Regions from separate parts of the Allofournierella massiliensis genome, predicted to be linked through region 2. Evidence: riboswitches for the same ligand, from Rfam matches in the RefSeq annotation. Region 2 holds a riboswitch; each other region holds the start of a gene.

Region 1 (5,798 bases), on a different contig from region 2:
TCCTAAGAAAAGGACGGGATCGCTGCCGGATTTTTTCATTTTCAAAGGAGAGAAAACATGAAACGCATCGACATCAAGGCGCTGTTCAGCGCCCCCCCGGCGGACGGTACCGTTGTGACCGTGTGCGGCTGGGCCAAGACCGTGCGGGATTCCAAGAACATCGGCTTCATTGAGCTGAGCGACGGCACCTGCTTCAAGAACCTGCAGATCGTGTTCGAGGCTGCCAAGCTGGAAAACTACAAGGACGTGGCCAAGGCCGGCGTGGGCACCAGCATGCAGGTTGTGGGTCGTGTGGTACTGACCCCCGGCGCCAAGCAGCCTCTGGAGATCAACGCCGACAGCGTGGAGCTGCTGGACGTATGCCCCTCCGATTATCCCCTGCAGAAAAAGCGCCACAGCGTGGAATTTCTGCGCACCATGCCCCATCTGCGTCCCCGCACCAACACCTTTGCGGCGGCGTTCCGTGTGCGCAGCACCGCGGCTTATGCCATCCACAAGTTCTTCCAGGAGAACGGCTTTGTGTATGTGCACACCCCGCTGATCACCGGTTCCGACTGTGAGGGCGCCGGCGAGATGTTCCGCGTGACCACTCTGGACCTGAACAACCTGCCCCGCACCGAGGACGGCAAGGTGGATTTCAGCCAGGATTTCTTCGGCCGCAGCACCAACCTGACCGTGTCCGGTCAGCTGGAGGGCGAGGCTATGGCGCTGGCCTTCGGTAAGATCTACACCTTCGGCCCCACCTTCCGCGCCGAGAATTCCAACACCCCCCGCCACGCCGCCGAGTTCTGGATGATCGAGCCCGAGATGGCCTTTGCGGATCTGACCGATTACATGGACAACGCCGAAGCCATGGTGAAGTATGTGATCGGCTATGTGCTGGAGCAGTGCCCGGACGAGATGGCCTTCTTCAACCAGTTCTTTGACAAGGGTCTGCTGGAGCGGCTGAACGCTCTGGTGAACGCCGAGTTTGCCCGCGTCAGCTACACCGACGCCGTGGAGCTGCTGAAGCAGCACAACGACCAGTTCCAGTACAAGGTGGAATGGGGTGTGGATCTGCAGACCGAGCACGAGCGCTACCTCACCGAGCAGATTTTCAAGAAGCCCGTGTTCGTGACCGATTATCCCAAGGAGATCAAGAGCTTCTACATGCGCCAGAACGAGGACGGCAAGACCGTTGCTGCGGCGGATATGCTGGTGCCCGGTGTGGGCGAGCTGATCGGCGGCAGCCAGCGTGAGGAGCGCTACGATCTGCTGAAGGCCCGCATGGATGAGCTGGGCATGGACTGCACCGATTACACCTGGTACATGGATCTGCGCCGGTTCGGCAGCGCCAAGCATGCCGGTTACGGTCTGGGCTTCGAGCGCCTGATCATGTACTTGACCGGTATCCCCAACATCCGCGACGTTCTGCCCTTCCCCCGCACCGCCGGCGGCTTTTAACGACTCGACCGGTAGTCGGGTACGGTACGCAAACGGGTACGCACCGGGTTTTCCTCAGCGAGGTACGCTGACTGCTCTGACCGGACTTGGCGGAAAACGGGAAGAGCGGCACAACAAAAACCAATCAGGCCGGATGCACGCTGCGCGGTGTGCATCCGGCTTTTTGTGTGCGGCAAATCTGCCCTGGGGCTTGTCGGGGGTATCCGGTGCGCGGTATCATAACAGTGAAAAACAAAAACAGGGAGGGATTACGGAAATGAAACGATGGATGGCTGCGGCGCTCTGCATTCTTCTGGCATTCAGCCTGACCGGCTGTTCCCTGCTGGATCAGGCTTACGGTCGGGTCGGCGAGATACTGTGGCAGCTCCAGCAGACCTTTTCCGCTGCGGCACAGCCGGAGAACCAGCCGGAGCCCACGCCGGAGCCCCGCTGGGTGGAGCTGGAATCATACGATCTGGTGGAACAGGGATTTGATCCGTTCATCGCGGCCACAGAGGAGTGGCTGCGCCAGGGGCTGCAGGATGCGGAGAATCTGAGCTGGAACATTCACTCCCTGCATCTGACCCTGGGCACGGACGGTATGCCCCTCACGCTGACGGCGGATTTGTATGCCTATCGGGACGGCCAGTTCCGGCAGGGCTGCCGGATGGAATGGGATGCCGCCGTCGGCCGGCTGCATCAGGAGGTGAACAATGTGGGAACCCTGATGGAAAGCGATGCCGAATCCGGCGCGGATAACACCGAAAATCCCAATCTGCGGCCGGATCTTGTGGCCGAGCGGCTGCGCGCCTTGCCATGCGACGATCTGCAAACAGCGCTGGGCACGCCGCTGGCGGTGGAATTTTCCGCCTATTCCCGCCCGGAGGCAGGCCAGACCGTGGTGGATATGGCAAACGACCCCGGCGGCTTTGATCTGGCCCTCTATCAGGCGGGGCAATACGGCAAGGCGGACGGTTCCCCCGCCTGGATGATTACCGTGCGTCAGACGGAGGATGAGGACCGGGCAGGCACCCGAACCGCCCGCTTCTGCTTTGACCCGGTGGACGAAAGCTGCTGGGTGGGCAATCCGGAACTTTATGCACAAACCGACATTCAGGTTACAAACGAGGGCCACCTGTTCTACACCCGGGACTGGGGCGAAAACTGGAGCGCTCTGCCCAGCCGGTTTGAGGGGCAGCTGGCCGAGTGTATCGAAATCTGTACCGCGATCACCCACAGCAGCTGGTATGTTTCCCCCCAGCCGGACGGCCCGGTGGGCTTTGTGCTGGGCGGAAATCTGCCGGTGGTGGTGTACAGTATGGATGGCGGCGCCACCTGGCAGGAGCAGGATCTGGGCAGCTACCCCCATAAGCCGGACCGGCGTGCGCTGTGCGGCGCGCCGGATGGCTCCCTGTATGCGGCGGTGGGCTGCGACTGGAGCATGGGCGCCGGTGGTGGCACCGGGCTGTTCCGGTGTGCGCCCGGTGCCCAGAGCTTTGAAGCGCTTGCCCTGCCTGCCGAACTGGATGAACACTACCCCATCTGTGGTGTGACGGCTGGCGGATCGGGGGAAGTGATCATCTCGGCGGAGACCTCCAGCGAAAACAACTGGCCGGCGCTCTATTACACCGCCGATGAGGGCGGCAGCTGGCAGGCACTGGAGCTGCCCTGGGAGGATGTGCAGGCGGATGGCGTGAGTTTTCTGTATCGGGTTTCCTGGCTCCGGCAGCAGGAGGATGGAGCCTGGCAGCTCTGCCTGACCCAGGAGCCTACCGCCGTAAAAGGCTACGACTGGTGTGCGGTATTCACCGCGCCGCAGCCGGAAGGCCCCTGGAGTTTTCTGTCCACCGGGCAGGACCCGGCTTCTCTTTGAGCAAAAGCGGCTGAAAATGCACAAAAGGTGTATAAAAATAAGAAAAAAGCCGTTGACAATCGGACATCAGCGTTTTATTATAGGAAAGTAAATTGAATACCACACAATAGAGGCGCGAACCGTATGGTACCGCGAAGGGAGGCCTGCCGGCCGGGGATCTTTGCGGGAAGAGACGGTTCGCCGAAACAGGCTCTCTCGCGGCAGCGGGGTGCTTGTTGGGGTGCCGTCCAGCGGGCGGTGCACTCTCACTTGAACAAAGTGGTGGCGCTATTGGGGTTTTGTTCCGTTCTTTCGAGGGGCGGCGATGCAAATTCCAGCGTCGCGGCCCCTCTTTTTTATTTGTTTGCGGCGTCGGTGGGGCGTGACGGGTGGTTGTGATGGTATCCGATGGAAAACAGAGGAGGAATCACAATCATGTCGAACTTTCTGAACGCCCTGAACAACATCATCTGGGGCCCGCCGCTGATCATTCTGATGATCGTGACCGGCGTGTACTTCACCCTGCGCACAAAATTCTTCCAGGTGCGCCATCTGGGCTACATCTTCAGCCGTACGCTGGGCCGGCTGTTCCACCGCACCGATGAGAGCGCCGATGAAAAGGGCCTGCTCACCCCCTACGAAGCCATTGCCACCGCCGTGGGCGGCTCGGTGGGCTTCGGCAACATTGCCGGCGTGGCCACCGCGGTGACCACCGGCGGCCCCGGCGCAGTGTTCTGGATGTGGCTCACCGCCTTCCTGGGCATGCTGATCAAGCAGGTTGAGGTGACGCTGGCGGTGTACTACCGCCGCACCGATGAAAACGGTGTGCCCTACGGCGGCCCCACCTATTACATGGAGCGGGGCCTTGGCGAAGAGCGCCACTGGGGCAAGCTGTGGCTGCCGCTGGCCTTTGTGTTCGGCATCGGCATCTTCTCCACCTTCTTTATCAGCGCCTCCACCTTCACCACCTCTGAGGTGGTGGCCCAGTCTCTGGGCATTCCCCAGGCCATTGCGGCGCTGATCATGGTGGCGATCCTGTATTTCATGATCTGGGGTGGTGTGAAAAAGCTGGGCCAGATTCTCACCAAGCTGGTGCCTGTCATGAGCCTTTCCTACCTGATCCTGGGCATCGTGATCATTTTCATGCACCTGGATAACCTGCTGCCCACCCTGGCCTCCATCTTCGGGGAAGCCTTCACCGGTTCCGCGGCGCTGGGCGGTTTTGCGGGCGCCAGTGTTTCCAAGGTGATCTCCACCGGTATGGCACGCAGCGTGTATTCCAACGAGGCCGGCTGGGGCAGCAGCCCCATGATCCACGCCTCCAGCCAGACCCGCCACCCGGTGGAACAGGGTCTGTGGGGTTCCTTTGAGGTATTTGTGGACACCTTTGTGGTATGCACCATCACTGCGCTCACCGTGCTGGTTTCCGGCGAGTGGACCAGCGGCGCCACCAATGCCACTCTGGCGCTGAACGTGTTTACCCACAATTTCGGTGTGTTCGGCACCGTGGTTCTGACCCTGATCATGGTGGTATTCTCGGTGACCACCTCCGGCGGCTGGTATGCCTATTACGAAGTGGTGCTGCGCCATCTGGCAAAGAACCATCCGAAGGTCAAGAAGTATCTGCTGCTCATGTTCAAGTACTTCTATGCGGTGCCTCCCTTCTTCCTGACTCTCTACCTGATCTATGTGGGTGATCTGAGCATCTGGACTCTGGTGGACATCACCAGCGGTATTCCCACCTTTGTGAACGTGGCGGTAATCCTGATTCTGTCCGGCCAGTACTTCAAGCTGCTCAAGGACTACAAGGCCCGTTACATGCACATCGGCCAGGTGGATCCGGATATGGCCATCTTCTACGAGGACAAGCCCGAGGTCAGGGCGGCGCTGGAAAAGGAAAAAGCCGCCCAGAAATAATCGAAAGCAGAACAATGCAGGCCGGGGCCTTTTGAAAGAAGGCCCCGGCTTTTGACCAATGGAGGAACTTTTTATGCGTACTCTTTATGAAAACGGGCGGGTCTACACCGGCCAGCTGCCCCTGACCGAAGCCTTTGTGGTGGAGGACGGCCGGTTTGTGTTCGCGGGCGGCGCGGAGCAGGCCCGCCTGGCGGCAGGGCCGGACGCCCAGGTGGTGGATCTGGAGGGAGCTTTTGTCTGCGCAGGTTTCAACGATTCTCACATGCACCTGCTCAACTACGGCTATGCGCTGCAGGTGGCGGATCTGTCCAGCCATACCGGTTCTCTGGCCGAGGTGCTGGATACCATGCGCGCCTTTTTGAAGGAAAAGAACTTCGCCCCCGGCCAGTGGGTGCGGGGCCGTGGCTGGAACCATGATTACTTCACCGATGAGCAGCGCTTCCCCACCCGCCAGGATCTGGATCAGGTGAGCCGGGAGCATCCGGTGTGCATCGTTCGCACCTGCGGCCACACCTGCGTGGTGAACACCAAAGCGCTGGAAATGATCGGCGTTACCGCCGCCACCCCCCAGCCGGAAGGCGGCTGCTTTGAGCTCGGGCCGGACGGT
Region 2 (5,798 bases):
GCACTGGACACCGTGCTGAAGGCCACCGCCCGCACCTCGGTGGTATTTGTGGCGGGCCTGCCGCTGGCGGTGCGGGGCAAGCTGTACAACTGCGCCGCCGTCTGCCAGAGCGGGCGGCTGTTGGGCCTTGTGCCCAAGACCCATCTGCCCAGCTACAATGAGTTCTACGAGGGCCGCCGGTTCACCGCCGCCCCCGCCGGCAATTTCACGCTGGAAGTGCTGGGCCAGACCGTGCCCTTCGGCACAAAGCTGCTGTTCTGCCACCCCAGCGCGGACTGCTTTAAAATCGCGGTGGAAATCTGCGAGGACGTGTGGGCGCCGCTGCCCCCCAGCGTGGGCCACGCCATGGCCGGCGCGACCCTGATCCTGAATCTTTCCGCCAGCGACGAGGTGGTGGGCAAGGCGGAGTACCGCCGTCAGTTGATCGCGGGCCAGTCCGCCCGGCTGCTGTGCGGCTATCTGTACGCAGACGCGGGCCGGGGCGAATCCACCACCGATCTGGTGTTCGCCGGGCACGATCTGATCTGTGAAAACGGGGCCATTCTGGCTCAGACCGAGCTGTTCGGCAGCGGCATGATCGTCAGCGAGGTGGATCTGGAGAAGCTGGCGGGCGAGCGGCTGAAAAACACCAGCTTTGCCGCAGTGAACGACGAGGGCTACACCACGGTGCAGCTGGCAGACACCTGTGCTGACTGGCAGCCGGTGCGCCCGGTGGACCCGGCGCCCTTTGTGCCCGCGGGCGAGAGCGAACGCATGCGCCGCTGCGAGGCCATTCTGGAGATGCAGGCCCAGGGCCTGCGCAAGCGGATGGAGCACACCCGCGCCGCCACCGCGGTGATCGGCATCTCCGGCGGGCTGGACAGCACTCTTGCTCTGCTGGTGGTGACCCGTGCCTTCCGGCTGATGAACAAGCCCCTGAAGGATGTGGTGGCGGTGACCATGCCCTGCTTCGGCACCACCAAGCGCACCAAATCCAACGCGGAAAAGCTGTGTGAGGCGCTGGGCGTGAGCCTGCGTCAGGTGAACATTGCGGACACGGTGCGCAGCAACTTTGCGGACATCGGCCACGACGAGTCGGTGCTGGATGTGACCTACGAAAACACCCAGGCCCGGGTGCGCACGCTGGTTTTGATGAATCTGGCCAACCGGCTGGGCGGCCTTGTGATCGGCACCGGCGATCTGAGCGAGCTGGCGCTGGGCTGGGCCACCTACAACGGTGACCACATGAGCATGTACGGCGTGAACGGCTCGGTGCCCAAAACGCTGGTGCGGCACATTGTGACCACCGTGACGGCCAACAGCGAGCCCGCCCTGCGGGAGGTCCTGCAGGACATTCTGGACACCCCGGTCAGCCCCGAGCTGCTGCCCGCCAAGGAGAACGGCGAAATTGCCCAGCAGACCGAGGCCATCGTGGGCCCCTACGAGCTGCACGACTTCTTCCTCTATTACGCCATTCGCTGGGGTTTTGCGCCCAAAAAGATCTTCTGGCTGGCCCGGCGGGCCTTTGCCGGGGTCTATGAGGACGCGGTGCTGGTGCAGTGGCTGCGCAACTTCTACCGGCGCTTCTTCGCCCAGCAGTTCAAGCGCAGCTGCCTGCCGGACGGCCCCAAGGTGGGCACCGTGACCCTGTCGCCCCGGGGCGACTGGCGGATGCCCAGCGACGCCTGCGCCACCCTCTGGCTGGCTCAGGTGGAGGAGCTGGAACAGAATCTGTAAGTAAATTCATCGGGAGGGAAAATGAAATGAACGATCAGGAATACATGCTGCAGCAGGTGAAGGCGGTGCTGGCCATCGACAGCCCCAGCGGCTTCACCAGAAACGCGGTGGATTATCTGGTAAAGGAATACAGGGCACTGGGCTATGAGCCTCAGGTTACCCGCAAGGGCGGCGTGCTGGTGCAGCTGAGCGCGGGCGACGGCTCCATGCCCGGCGACGGCATTTTGCAGGAGGCCCATCTGGATACCCTGGGCGCCATGGTGTGCGGTGTAAAGGGCAACGGCCGGCTGCGGCTGACGGCGCTGGGCGGCATGAACCCCAACAACGCCGAGACCGAGAACGTGCGCATCTACACCCGGGAGGGCAAGGTCTACACCGGCGTGTGCCAGCTCACCGACGCTTCGGTGCATGTGAACGGCGACTACTCCAAGACCGAGCGCAGCTGGGACACCATGGAGGTGCTGCTGGACGAGATGGTCTTTTCCGAGGCCGAGGTTCACGCACTGGGCATCGAAAACGGCGATATTGTCTGCTTTGACCCCCGCACCACCGTCACAGAAAGCGGCTACATCAAGAGCCGTTTTCTGGATGACAAGCTGAGCGTGGCCATCCTGCTGGGCTATGCCCGGGCTTTGAAGGAAAGCGGCAGGACCACCCGGCGGGCGGTGTGGCAGCACATCACCGTGTTTGAGGAGGTGGGCCACGGCGGCTCCGCCTCGGTGCCGGAGGGTGTGGGCGAAGCCATCAGCGTGGACATGGGCTGCGTGGGCGAGGGCCTTGCCTGCAAGGAGCATCAGGTATCCATCTGCGCCAAGGACAGCGGCGGCCCCTACCACTACGACGTGGTGAGCGGTCTGGTGGCGGCGGCCAAGGCCGCCGGCGTGGACTACGCGGTGGACGTGTATCCCCACTACGGCTCGGACGTGGAAGCCACCCTGCGGGCGGGCGCGGATGTGCGCCACGGCCTGATCGGCGCGGGCGTGTACGCCTCCCACGGCTACGAGCGCAGCCATGTGAAGGGCATGATGGCCACCTTCCGGCTGCTGAATGCCTACATCGAAACGGTTTAAAGCCGGATTTGGTTACAAAAAAGGACAGGCTTTCCCCAATTGCTTGACAAGCGGTGGAAAATAGAGTAATATGACAACTAAATTCATATCGCTGTGATAGAGGCGCGGTGTTCAAGAGTAGCACGCGGCATTCGGGGCAGACCCCCGCCGCTGCAAAAGGGAACATCGCCGAAGGAAGCGAACCCGGTCTGGGGGGCGCTTGCCTGGGCCGGCGGAGAAGATCCGCCGGACTGTCACGAATTTTTTCGTGAAGCGCTATCCAAGGGAAACCGAAGGGGCGGCCCGGCCGGGGCTGCCTGCAACGCGCCGCGTTCGTTCGCGGGGCGCACAGAGACTTCCGCGGGGCTGCTTTTCGAAAGGAAAGCAGCCCCGTTTTTTTGCGTGGCGGGCAGCGGTAAAAAAGAGGAGGAGCAACATGAAAAAAATCGCAAGCCTTATGTTGGCACTGCTGCTTTGCACCGGAATTTTGAGCGGTCTCACCGCCGTTTCGGCCGAGGGCAGCGTGCTGGATGACAACACCCTGACCGTGGCCATGGAGTGCGCCTACGCCCCCTACAACTGGACCCAGCCGGATTCTTCCAACGGCGCGGTGCCCATCAAGGACAGCGCCGACTACGCCAACGGCTACGACGTGATGATGGCCAAGAAGATCGCTGACGCTCTGGGCATGGAGCTGGAGATCGTGCGGCTGGACTGGGATTCGCTGGTGCCCGCCGTGCAGAGCGGCACCGTGGACTGCGTGATTGCGGGCCAGTCCATCACCAGCGAGCGGCTGGAGTCGGTGGACTTCACCGCCCCCTACTTCTATGCTTCCATCGTGGGCCTGACCCGCACCGACAGCCCCTATGCCCAGGCGCAGGGCCTGAGTGATCTGGCGGGCGCCACCGCCACCAGCCAGCTGGGCACCATCTGGTACGACGGCTGTCTGCCCCAGATTCCGGACGCCACCATCCTCACCCCCCAGGAATCCGCCCCCGCCATGCTGATGGCGCTGGAGACCGGCCGGGTAAATCTGGTGGTCACCGACATCCCCACCGCCAAGGCGGCCCTGAATGCCTACAGCGACTTTGTGCTGCTGGATTTCAACGACAGCGAGGATAACTTCGTGGTCTCCAGCGAGGACGTGAACATCGGCATCTCGGTGCAGAAGGGCAACACCGAACTGAAGGACGCCATCAACGGCGTGCTGGCCACCATGACCGAGGACGACTACAATGCCATGATGGACGAGGCCATTTCCATCCAGCCGCTGAGCGACGGCCTGCCCGAAGGCTTCTTCGCCCAGATCGGCTATCTGCTGAAGAACTACGGCACCAGCTACCTGAAGGGCGCGGGCATCACCGTGGTGATTGCGGTGATCTGCACCGCCATCGGCTGCGTAATCGGCCTTGGCTGCGGCATCGTGCAGACCATCCCGGTGGAAAAGCGGGACGGCATGGGCAAGAAGATCCTGCTGGGCGCGGCCCGCGCTGTGCTGCGGGTGTATGTGGAGGTGTTCCGTGGCACCCCCATGATTCTGCAGGCGGTGCTCATCTTCTACGGCGCGGCCTTCCTGTTCGGCTGGAATCTGGACATGTGGACCGCTGCGCTGGTGATCGTGTCGGTGAACACCGGCGCTTACATGGCGGAATCGGTGCGCGGCGGCATCCTGTCCATCCCGGTGGGCCAGACCGAGGGCGCCAAGGCCATTGGCCTGACCCATGTGCAGACCATGACCAGCATTATCCTGCCCCAGGCGCTGCGCAACATCATGCCCCAGATCGGCAACAACCTGATCATCAACATCAAGGATACCTCGGTGCTGTTCATCATCGGCGTGGCCGAGCTGTTCAGCATCCACAAGGGTGTGGTGGGCGCCACCTACGCCTACTTCCCCTCGGCGGTGATCGAGATGGCCATCTATCTGGTGATGACTCTGGTCTGCTCGGCCATTCTGCGCTGGGTGGAAAAGCGGATGGATGGCGAATCCAGCTACGAGCTGGTGAAGCAGACCGGCGGCCTGAACGCCCCTCCCTATGTGGAGCACGGCAAGCCGCGCACCGCCAATCTGGATCTGTGAGAAAAGGGGGACGAGCAAGATGAATACCACCCAGAACGGCGCCATCGTAGAGGTACGCCACCTGAATAAATCCTTCGGCCCGCGGGAAATTCTGCGGGACATCAACTTCACCGTCTGCAAGGGCGACGTGACCACCATCATCGGTCCCTCCGGCAGCGGCAAGTCCACCCTTCTGCGCTGTTTGAACCTGCTGGAGACGCCCTCCGGCGGCGAGATTCTGTTCCACGGGCAGAACATCAGCGAAAACGGCAACATTCCCGCCTACCGCACCAAGGTGGGCATGGTGTTCCAGTCCTTCAACCTGTTCTCCAACCTGACCGTGCTGGAAAACTGCATGCTGGGCCAGCGCAAGGCCCTGAAGCGCAGCAGGGACGAGGCGGAGAAGAAGGCACTGTTCTATCTGGAAAAGGTGGGCATGGCCGAGTATGTGAACGCAAAGCCCAGCCAGCTTTCCGGCGGCCAGCAGCAGCGTGTGGCCATCGCCCGGGCGCTGGCCATGGAGCCGGAGCTGCTGCTCTTCGACGAGCCCACCAGCGCCCTTGACCCGGAGATGGTGGGCGAGGTGCTGACCGTGATGCAGAAGCTGGCTGCCGAGGGCATGACCATGATCGTGGTCACCCACGAGATGGCCTTCGCCCGGGACGTGAGCAACCATGTGGTGTTCATGGCCGACGGCGTGATCTGCGAAGAGGGCGAGCCGCACCAGCTGTTCGAGAACCCCAAGAGCGAGCGCACCGCGGAATTTCTGGCCCGCTTCCGGCAGGGCTGAGCCTCAAGCAGAAAACAAAACAAGCAAAAAAGGCATCGGGAAAATTCCCGATGCCTCAGCCTGTAGAAAAACCTGCTTTGGCAATCAGGCCAGAGCAGGTTTTCTGTTTGAAAACAAGAAGGCAGGTGGAAAAAGCAGTGAAATGTCAGGCGCATTTTCGCGCAATCTGGACCGTTTGCCGCCA
Region 3 (5,798 bases), on a different contig from region 2:
TGGAGTGGTTTTTCATGGCAGAATATGTGTTGTTCACCGATTCCACCACCGATCTGCCGGTGGAACTGGTGCAGGAGATGCAGGTGGAAGTGATGCCCCTGGTCTTTACGCTGGGCGGCAAAAATTACCGCAATTATCCGGATAACCGGGAGCTTTCCCCCAAAGAATTCTACGACCGGCTGCGGGCCGGCGAGGTGAGCACCACAAGCCAGATTAACCAGGCAGATTTTCTGGATACCTTTACCCCCGTTCTGGAGCAGGGGAAAGACATTTTGTATCTGGCCTTTTCCAGCGGGCTTTCCGGCACCTTCAACTCGGCCCGGCTGGCCGCTGAGGATCTGCGGGAACAGTTCCCGGAACGCACCATCGAGGTGATCGACACCCTGCAGGCCAGCATGGGCGAGGGCCTGGCGGTGTATTATGCCGCCTGCCTGAAGAACGAAGGCAAGAGCCTGCGGGAAGTGGCGGACTGGTTTGTGGAAAACCGCCAGTCCATCTGCGCCTGGTTCACGGTGGATGATCTGATGTTCCTGAAGCGGGGCGGCCGTGTGAGCGGCGCTGCCGCAGTGGCAGGCACTCTGCTGGGCATCAAGCCGGTGCTTCATGTGGACGAGGAAGGCAAGCTGATCCCCATGGAAAAGGTGCGCGGCCGCCGCGCCAGCCTGGACGCGCTGGTGAAGCACTTCGCCGCCAGCACCTACGACCGCAGCGAGCAGGTGGTCTTTGTGAGCCACGGCGACTGCCTCGAGGACTGCCAGTATGTGGCCGACAAGATCGCCGCGCTGGGCGTCAAGCGGGTGTGCATCTCCACCATTGGCCCGGTGATCGGCGCCCATTCCGGCCCCGGCACCGTTGCTCTGTTCTTCCGGGCAGAGAAACGGTAAGCTCATTTCTCATCAAATAAGCAGGCGGGCGGGATCTTTCGATCCCGCCCGCCTGTTTTCTCTTTACCGGATGGCCGCGCCCATGGCCCGGGCCTGTTCCAGCGCCGGATGGCCGGCCATCTCGCCCGGCCCCTGCACACCGCCCGCAAACACGGTGCCCGCCAGCTCCAGATTTTCATAACAGTCGATCCAGCCCTGAATGCCGCTCTCCGCCCGCTTGGGAACAAAGTCCTCGGTCTCGGCGGCAGCGCTCAGCAGATACACCTGACGGAAGGCATTTTCCCGGCCGTACAGCGGCTCGGTGCGGTCCAGAAAGGTTTTCAGCTGACCGCACAGCTCATAATAATAGATGGGCGTGGCAAACGCCACCACCTGCGCGGCGCGCAGCTTTTCCAGCAGCGGGGCCACATCGTCCCGAATCACGCAGCTGCCGGTTTTCTGGCAGGCGGTGCAGCCCCGGCAGAACTGAATCTCCCTGCCCCGCAGGCTGACCAGCTCCACCTCATGGCCCGCCTCCCGCGCGCCTTCCGCAAACTGCTCCGCCAGTGCATGGGAATTGCTGCCCGGCCGCAGGCTGGCGCTGATCACCAACACTTTCTTATTCATGACGACCTCCTTATCTGTATAAGACACGCCTCATTATACATTTTGTTAATCTTATAAAAAAGGCCCGGCAACGCCGGGCCTTTGGCTTACAGGGTGCGCAGTGCGTCCTGCAAAGCGGTTTTCTGGGTGGTTTTTTCGTCCTTCTGCTTGATGACCCGGGCGGGAACACCGGCCACCACCGCGCCCGCGGGTACGTCCTCGATGACCACGCTGCCGGCGGCGATAACCGCGCCTTCGCCCACATGCACGCCCTCGATGACCACCGCATTGGCGCCCACCAGAACGTCGTCCTCCAGAATGACGGGCTTTGCGCTGGCGGGCTCGATCACACCGGCCAGCACCGCGCCAGCGCCCACATGGCAATGCTTGCCCACGGTGGCACGGCCGCCCAGCACAGCGCCCATGTCGATCATGGTGCCGTCACCGATGACCGCGCCGATGTTGATGATGGCGCCCATCATGATCACCGCCGCGTCGCCGATCTCCACCTGCTCGCGGATGATGGCGCCCGGCTCGATGCGGGCGTTGATGCCCTTCATGTCCAGCAGGGGAATGGCCGAGTTGCGGCAGTCGTTCTCCACCACCATATCCTCGATCTTATCGGCATTGGCCTCCAGAATGGGGCCAAGCTCCTTCCAGTCGCCAAACACGATCTTGGCGCCGGTGCCGAACACCTTTGCGGAACCGTAATCCAGAGGCTCCTTTTCCTGAATGGTGATCTTCACCGGGGTCTTTTTCTCTGCGTTTGCGATGTACTGAATGATCTGTTCTGCGTTCACGTTTCTTTTCCCACCTTATTGCTTTGTTTTGGCCGTTCTATTATGCCATATCCGCGACCATTTTTCAAACCCCGGTCTTACACCAGACCGGCAGCCTTCAGCGCGGCGGTCAGCTTGGCCCTGGCAGCCTCGCCCATGGGGCCCAGAGGCTGGCGGTAGCCGCCCACTTCCATGCCCATCTGGTTCATGGCCTCCTTCACGGGGATGGGGTTAACCTCCAGGAACAGGCCGTTGATCACGTCCAGCAGACCCAGCTGGGCTTCCAGCGCCTTCTGGCGGTCGCCGTTCAGATAATCCATGACCATATCGTGGGTCTGGCGGGGCAGAATGTTGGCCAGCACCGAAATCACGCCGCTGCCACCCAGAGACAGAATGGGCAGAACCATGTCGTCGTTGCCGGAATACAGGGCAAAGTCCTCGTTCACATAACGGGCGATCTTTGCGGTATAGCTCAGGTTGCCGGAAGCCTCCTTGATGCCCATGATGTTCGGATGTACCGACAGCCGGCGCACCACATCCTCGGAGATACCGCAGCCGGTACGGCCGGGCACGTTGTACAGGATGCAGGGGATATGCACCGCGTCTGCCACCGTCTTGAAGTGGTTGTACATACCCTCTTCGTTGGTCTTGTTGTAATAGGGGGTGATGAGCAGCAGGTCGTCCGCCCCCAGCTTTTCAAAGCTCAGGCTCTTTTCCAGCATGGTCTGGGTGCAGTTGGAACCGCTGCCGGCAATCACCGGTACCCGGCCGGCCACCCGCTTGACCACGAATTCGCAGACCGCGTCGTCCTCCTCGTGGCTCATGGCCGAGCTCTCGCCGGTGGTGCCCAGAATCAGCAGACCATCGGTGCCGTTTTCCAGGTGGAAATCCACCAGCTGGGCCAGTTTTTCAAAATTAACGCTTCCATCCTCGTGGAAGGGGGTGATCAGGGCCACGATGGAGCCCTTCAGATTCTTTGCGGTCATAACGGCTGCTCCTCTCTTTGTTTCAGATTGTCAGGCAACAAAAAACGCGCCGGAAGGGCGCTGCGGCCTTACCGGCGCGTGGAAAAAACACCACCGCTTACGGGTAAGATAGCGCCCCCGCGGTCCTTCCGCGGACAGTGCCGCGGGTCTTTCCCGGGGCCCCATCGGCGCCGCCGTGCCCGGCTGTGCCGATTCGGCGGGCTTGCCCCGCCCCACGCTCTGTGCCTGCCGGCTCCTGTGGGGTTCATCGCGCCCGCGCCTCTATCCATATATCTGCATCATAGCACTCTATTGCAGTGAAGTCAACGGATTTTTCCTTCTTTTCCCGCATCCCGGCGCGCTTGTGCATCCGCGTCGGCTGGCTTATAATAGGAGCAAAACGCAACCACAAAGAGGGGGAGAGAATTTTATGACACAGCAGCTGCTGACCCAATACCGGCGGGATCTGCACAGGATCCCGGAAACCGACTTCGACCTGCCCGAGACCCTGGCCTATGTGCGCCGGGTGCTGGAGCAGTATCCCTGCACCCTGTTTTCGCCCTGCAAAAGCACCCTGTGCGCCTATTTCGATGCGGGCAAACCGCATACCGCCGCTTTCCGGGCAGATATGGACGCACTGCCCATTGCCGAGCGCAGCAGCTGCGACTATGTCTCCCGTCATGAAGGAAAGATGCACGCCTGCGGCCACGACGGCCACATGGCCATGGTTCTGGCGCTGGCAGGCCGGGTGAGCCAGATGCTGGACAAGCTGCCCCGGAATGTGCTGCTGGTGTTCCAGCCCGCCGAGGAGACCACCGGCGGCGCAAAGCTGGTGTGCGAAAGCGGGGTATTCGAGAAATACCGCTGCGACCGGATTTTCGGCTGGCACCTGTGGCCGGATCTGCCCGCCGGCACCATTGCCAGCCGCCCCGGCCCGCTGCTGGCCCGCTCCAGCGAGGTAACCGTGACGGTAACCGGCAAGAGCAGCCATGTGGCCAAGCCCCACGAGGGCAGGGACGCCCTGTTTGCCGCCTCGGCGTTTTTGTACGAAAGCTACCGGCTGATCGAGCTGCTGGGTCGGCCGGAGGAACCCCGCCTTCTGAAGTTCGGCAAGCTGACCAGCGGTCAGGCCCGCAACGCCATCAGCGATTCCAGCCTGCTGCTGGGCACCCTGCGGGTCTATTCCGACGAGATGTTCACTGCCACCGAAGCCATGCTGCGGGATCTGGCCGGCGCCATCGAGCGTAAAACCGGCTGCCGGTTCGAAATCGCCTTTTCTGCCGGGTATCCGCCGGTGCGCAATGACCCGACTCTCTTTGAAACCGCCCGCGCCGCACTGCCGCAGCTTCAGGTTCTGGAAAACCCACTGATGATTTCGGAGGATTTTTCCTTCTATCAGCAGCGGCTGCCCGGCCTGTTCCTGCTGCTGGGCACCGGCACCGGCATCCCCCTGCACGCCGACACCTTCGACTTCGACGAGAGCGTTCTGGCCGCCGGCCTTGCGGCAGATGAACTGCTTCTGTTCCTGAACTGAGGACACTTCTTTTTCGCATTTCCCACAAAACCGCTTGTTTTTCTTAATGCAAGCGGTTTTGTGGGATTTTTTGTTTTTCTACCAAGGACAAATCTCTGACAAATCGCTGCATTTCACACTTTATTCACTTTCTTTCCTGTGCATTGTCACAAAATGCTTTCTCACTGTTTGACCTTATCACTTTGACGCGGTATAATGCTAAACAACGACAGAAAGGTCAGGGCCCGGCAGCGGATTCCCGCCAGGCCAGCTGATCTTTTTTCGTTTCAAGGGGTTTGCGAAGATCCAATCCAAAAAGAGAGGAGCACACACACATGAAACTTTGGAAACGCATGGGCGCCGCCGCTCTGGCCGGCGCGCTGGCGCTGAGCATGGTCGCCTGCGGCGGCGGCAACGCAGCCACCAGCGGCACTTCCACCGCGGCGTCCTCTTCCGGCGCCGCAGCTGCCACCGGCAGCAACGTGCTGAACGTAATGACCGAGGTCGAGGTTGCCTCGCTGGATCCCCAGCTGGCCACCGACGGCACCAGCTTCGAGGTAATTGCCGACTTTACCGACGGCCTGATGCAGATGGATGCGGACGGTCAGCCCGTTCCCGCCATTGCCGAAAGCTACGAGGTGAGCGAGGACGGCTGCACTTACACCTTCCATCTTCGGGAGGATGCCAACTGGTCCAACGGTGATCCCGTGACCGCCAACGACTTCGTATTCGCCTGGCAGCGTGCGGCTGATCCTGCCACCGCCTCCGAATACAGCTACATGATGAGCGACATCGGCCAGATCAAGAACGCCGCCGAGATCATCGCCGGCGAGATGGACAAGAGCGAGCTGGGTGTCACCGCAGTGGACGATAAGACCCTGCAGGTGGAGCTGACCGTTCCCGTTCCCTACTTCCTGAATCTGATGTATTTCCCCACCTTCTACCCGGTCAACCAGGCCTTCTATGAAGGTCTGGCCGAAGGGACCTTCGGCACCAGCCCGGACACCGTGCTGAGCAACGGCGCCTTCATTCTGGACAGCTACGAGCCCGCGGCTCTGTCCTTCAGCCTGGT

What was found. A riboswitch is a leader RNA that binds a small molecule or an ion and turns the genes downstream of it on or off. The one in region 2 is predicted to bind lysine.
Region 1: another riboswitch for lysine. It lies ahead of ACESYO_RS02655 (alanine/glycine:cation symporter family protein); the one in region 2 lies ahead of ACESYO_RS15885 (ABC transporter substrate-binding protein/permease).
Region 3: another riboswitch for lysine. It lies ahead of dapA (4-hydroxy-tetrahydrodipicolinate synthase); the one in region 2 lies ahead of ACESYO_RS15885 (ABC transporter substrate-binding protein/permease).

Annotation. Positions count from the first base shown of each region.
Region 1 is NZ_CAXSWZ010000003.1:58,441-64,238, reverse strand. It holds gene asnS (asparagine--tRNA ligase) at 58-1,443, shown strand; gene ACESYO_RS02660 (WD40/YVTN/BNR-like repeat-containing protein) at 1,700-3,295, shown strand; lysine riboswitch at 3,395-3,573, shown strand; gene ACESYO_RS02655 (alanine/glycine:cation symporter family protein) at 3,710-5,191, shown strand; gene ACESYO_RS02650 (amidohydrolase) at 5,265-5,798, shown strand, end outside.
Region 2 is NZ_CAXSWZ010000049.1:7,668-13,465, forward strand. It holds gene ACESYO_RS15875 (NAD(+) synthase) at 1-1,716, shown strand, start outside; gene ACESYO_RS15880 (M42 family metallopeptidase) at 1,743-2,786, shown strand; lysine riboswitch at 2,876-3,052, shown strand; gene ACESYO_RS15885 (ABC transporter substrate-binding protein/permease) at 3,202-4,845, shown strand; gene ACESYO_RS15890 (amino acid ABC transporter ATP-binding protein) at 4,865-5,614, shown strand.
Region 3 is NZ_CAXSWZ010000003.1:76,730-82,527, forward strand. It holds gene ACESYO_RS02730 (DegV family protein) at 15-884, shown strand; gene ACESYO_RS02735 (flavodoxin family protein) at 948-1,490, opposite strand; gene dapD (2,3,4,5-tetrahydropyridine-2,6-dicarboxylate N-acetyltransferase) at 1,577-2,269, opposite strand; gene dapA (4-hydroxy-tetrahydrodipicolinate synthase) at 2,347-3,234, opposite strand; lysine riboswitch at 3,336-3,506, opposite strand; gene ACESYO_RS02750 (amidohydrolase) at 3,644-4,747, shown strand; gene ACESYO_RS02755 (peptide ABC transporter substrate-binding protein) at 5,062-5,798, shown strand, end outside.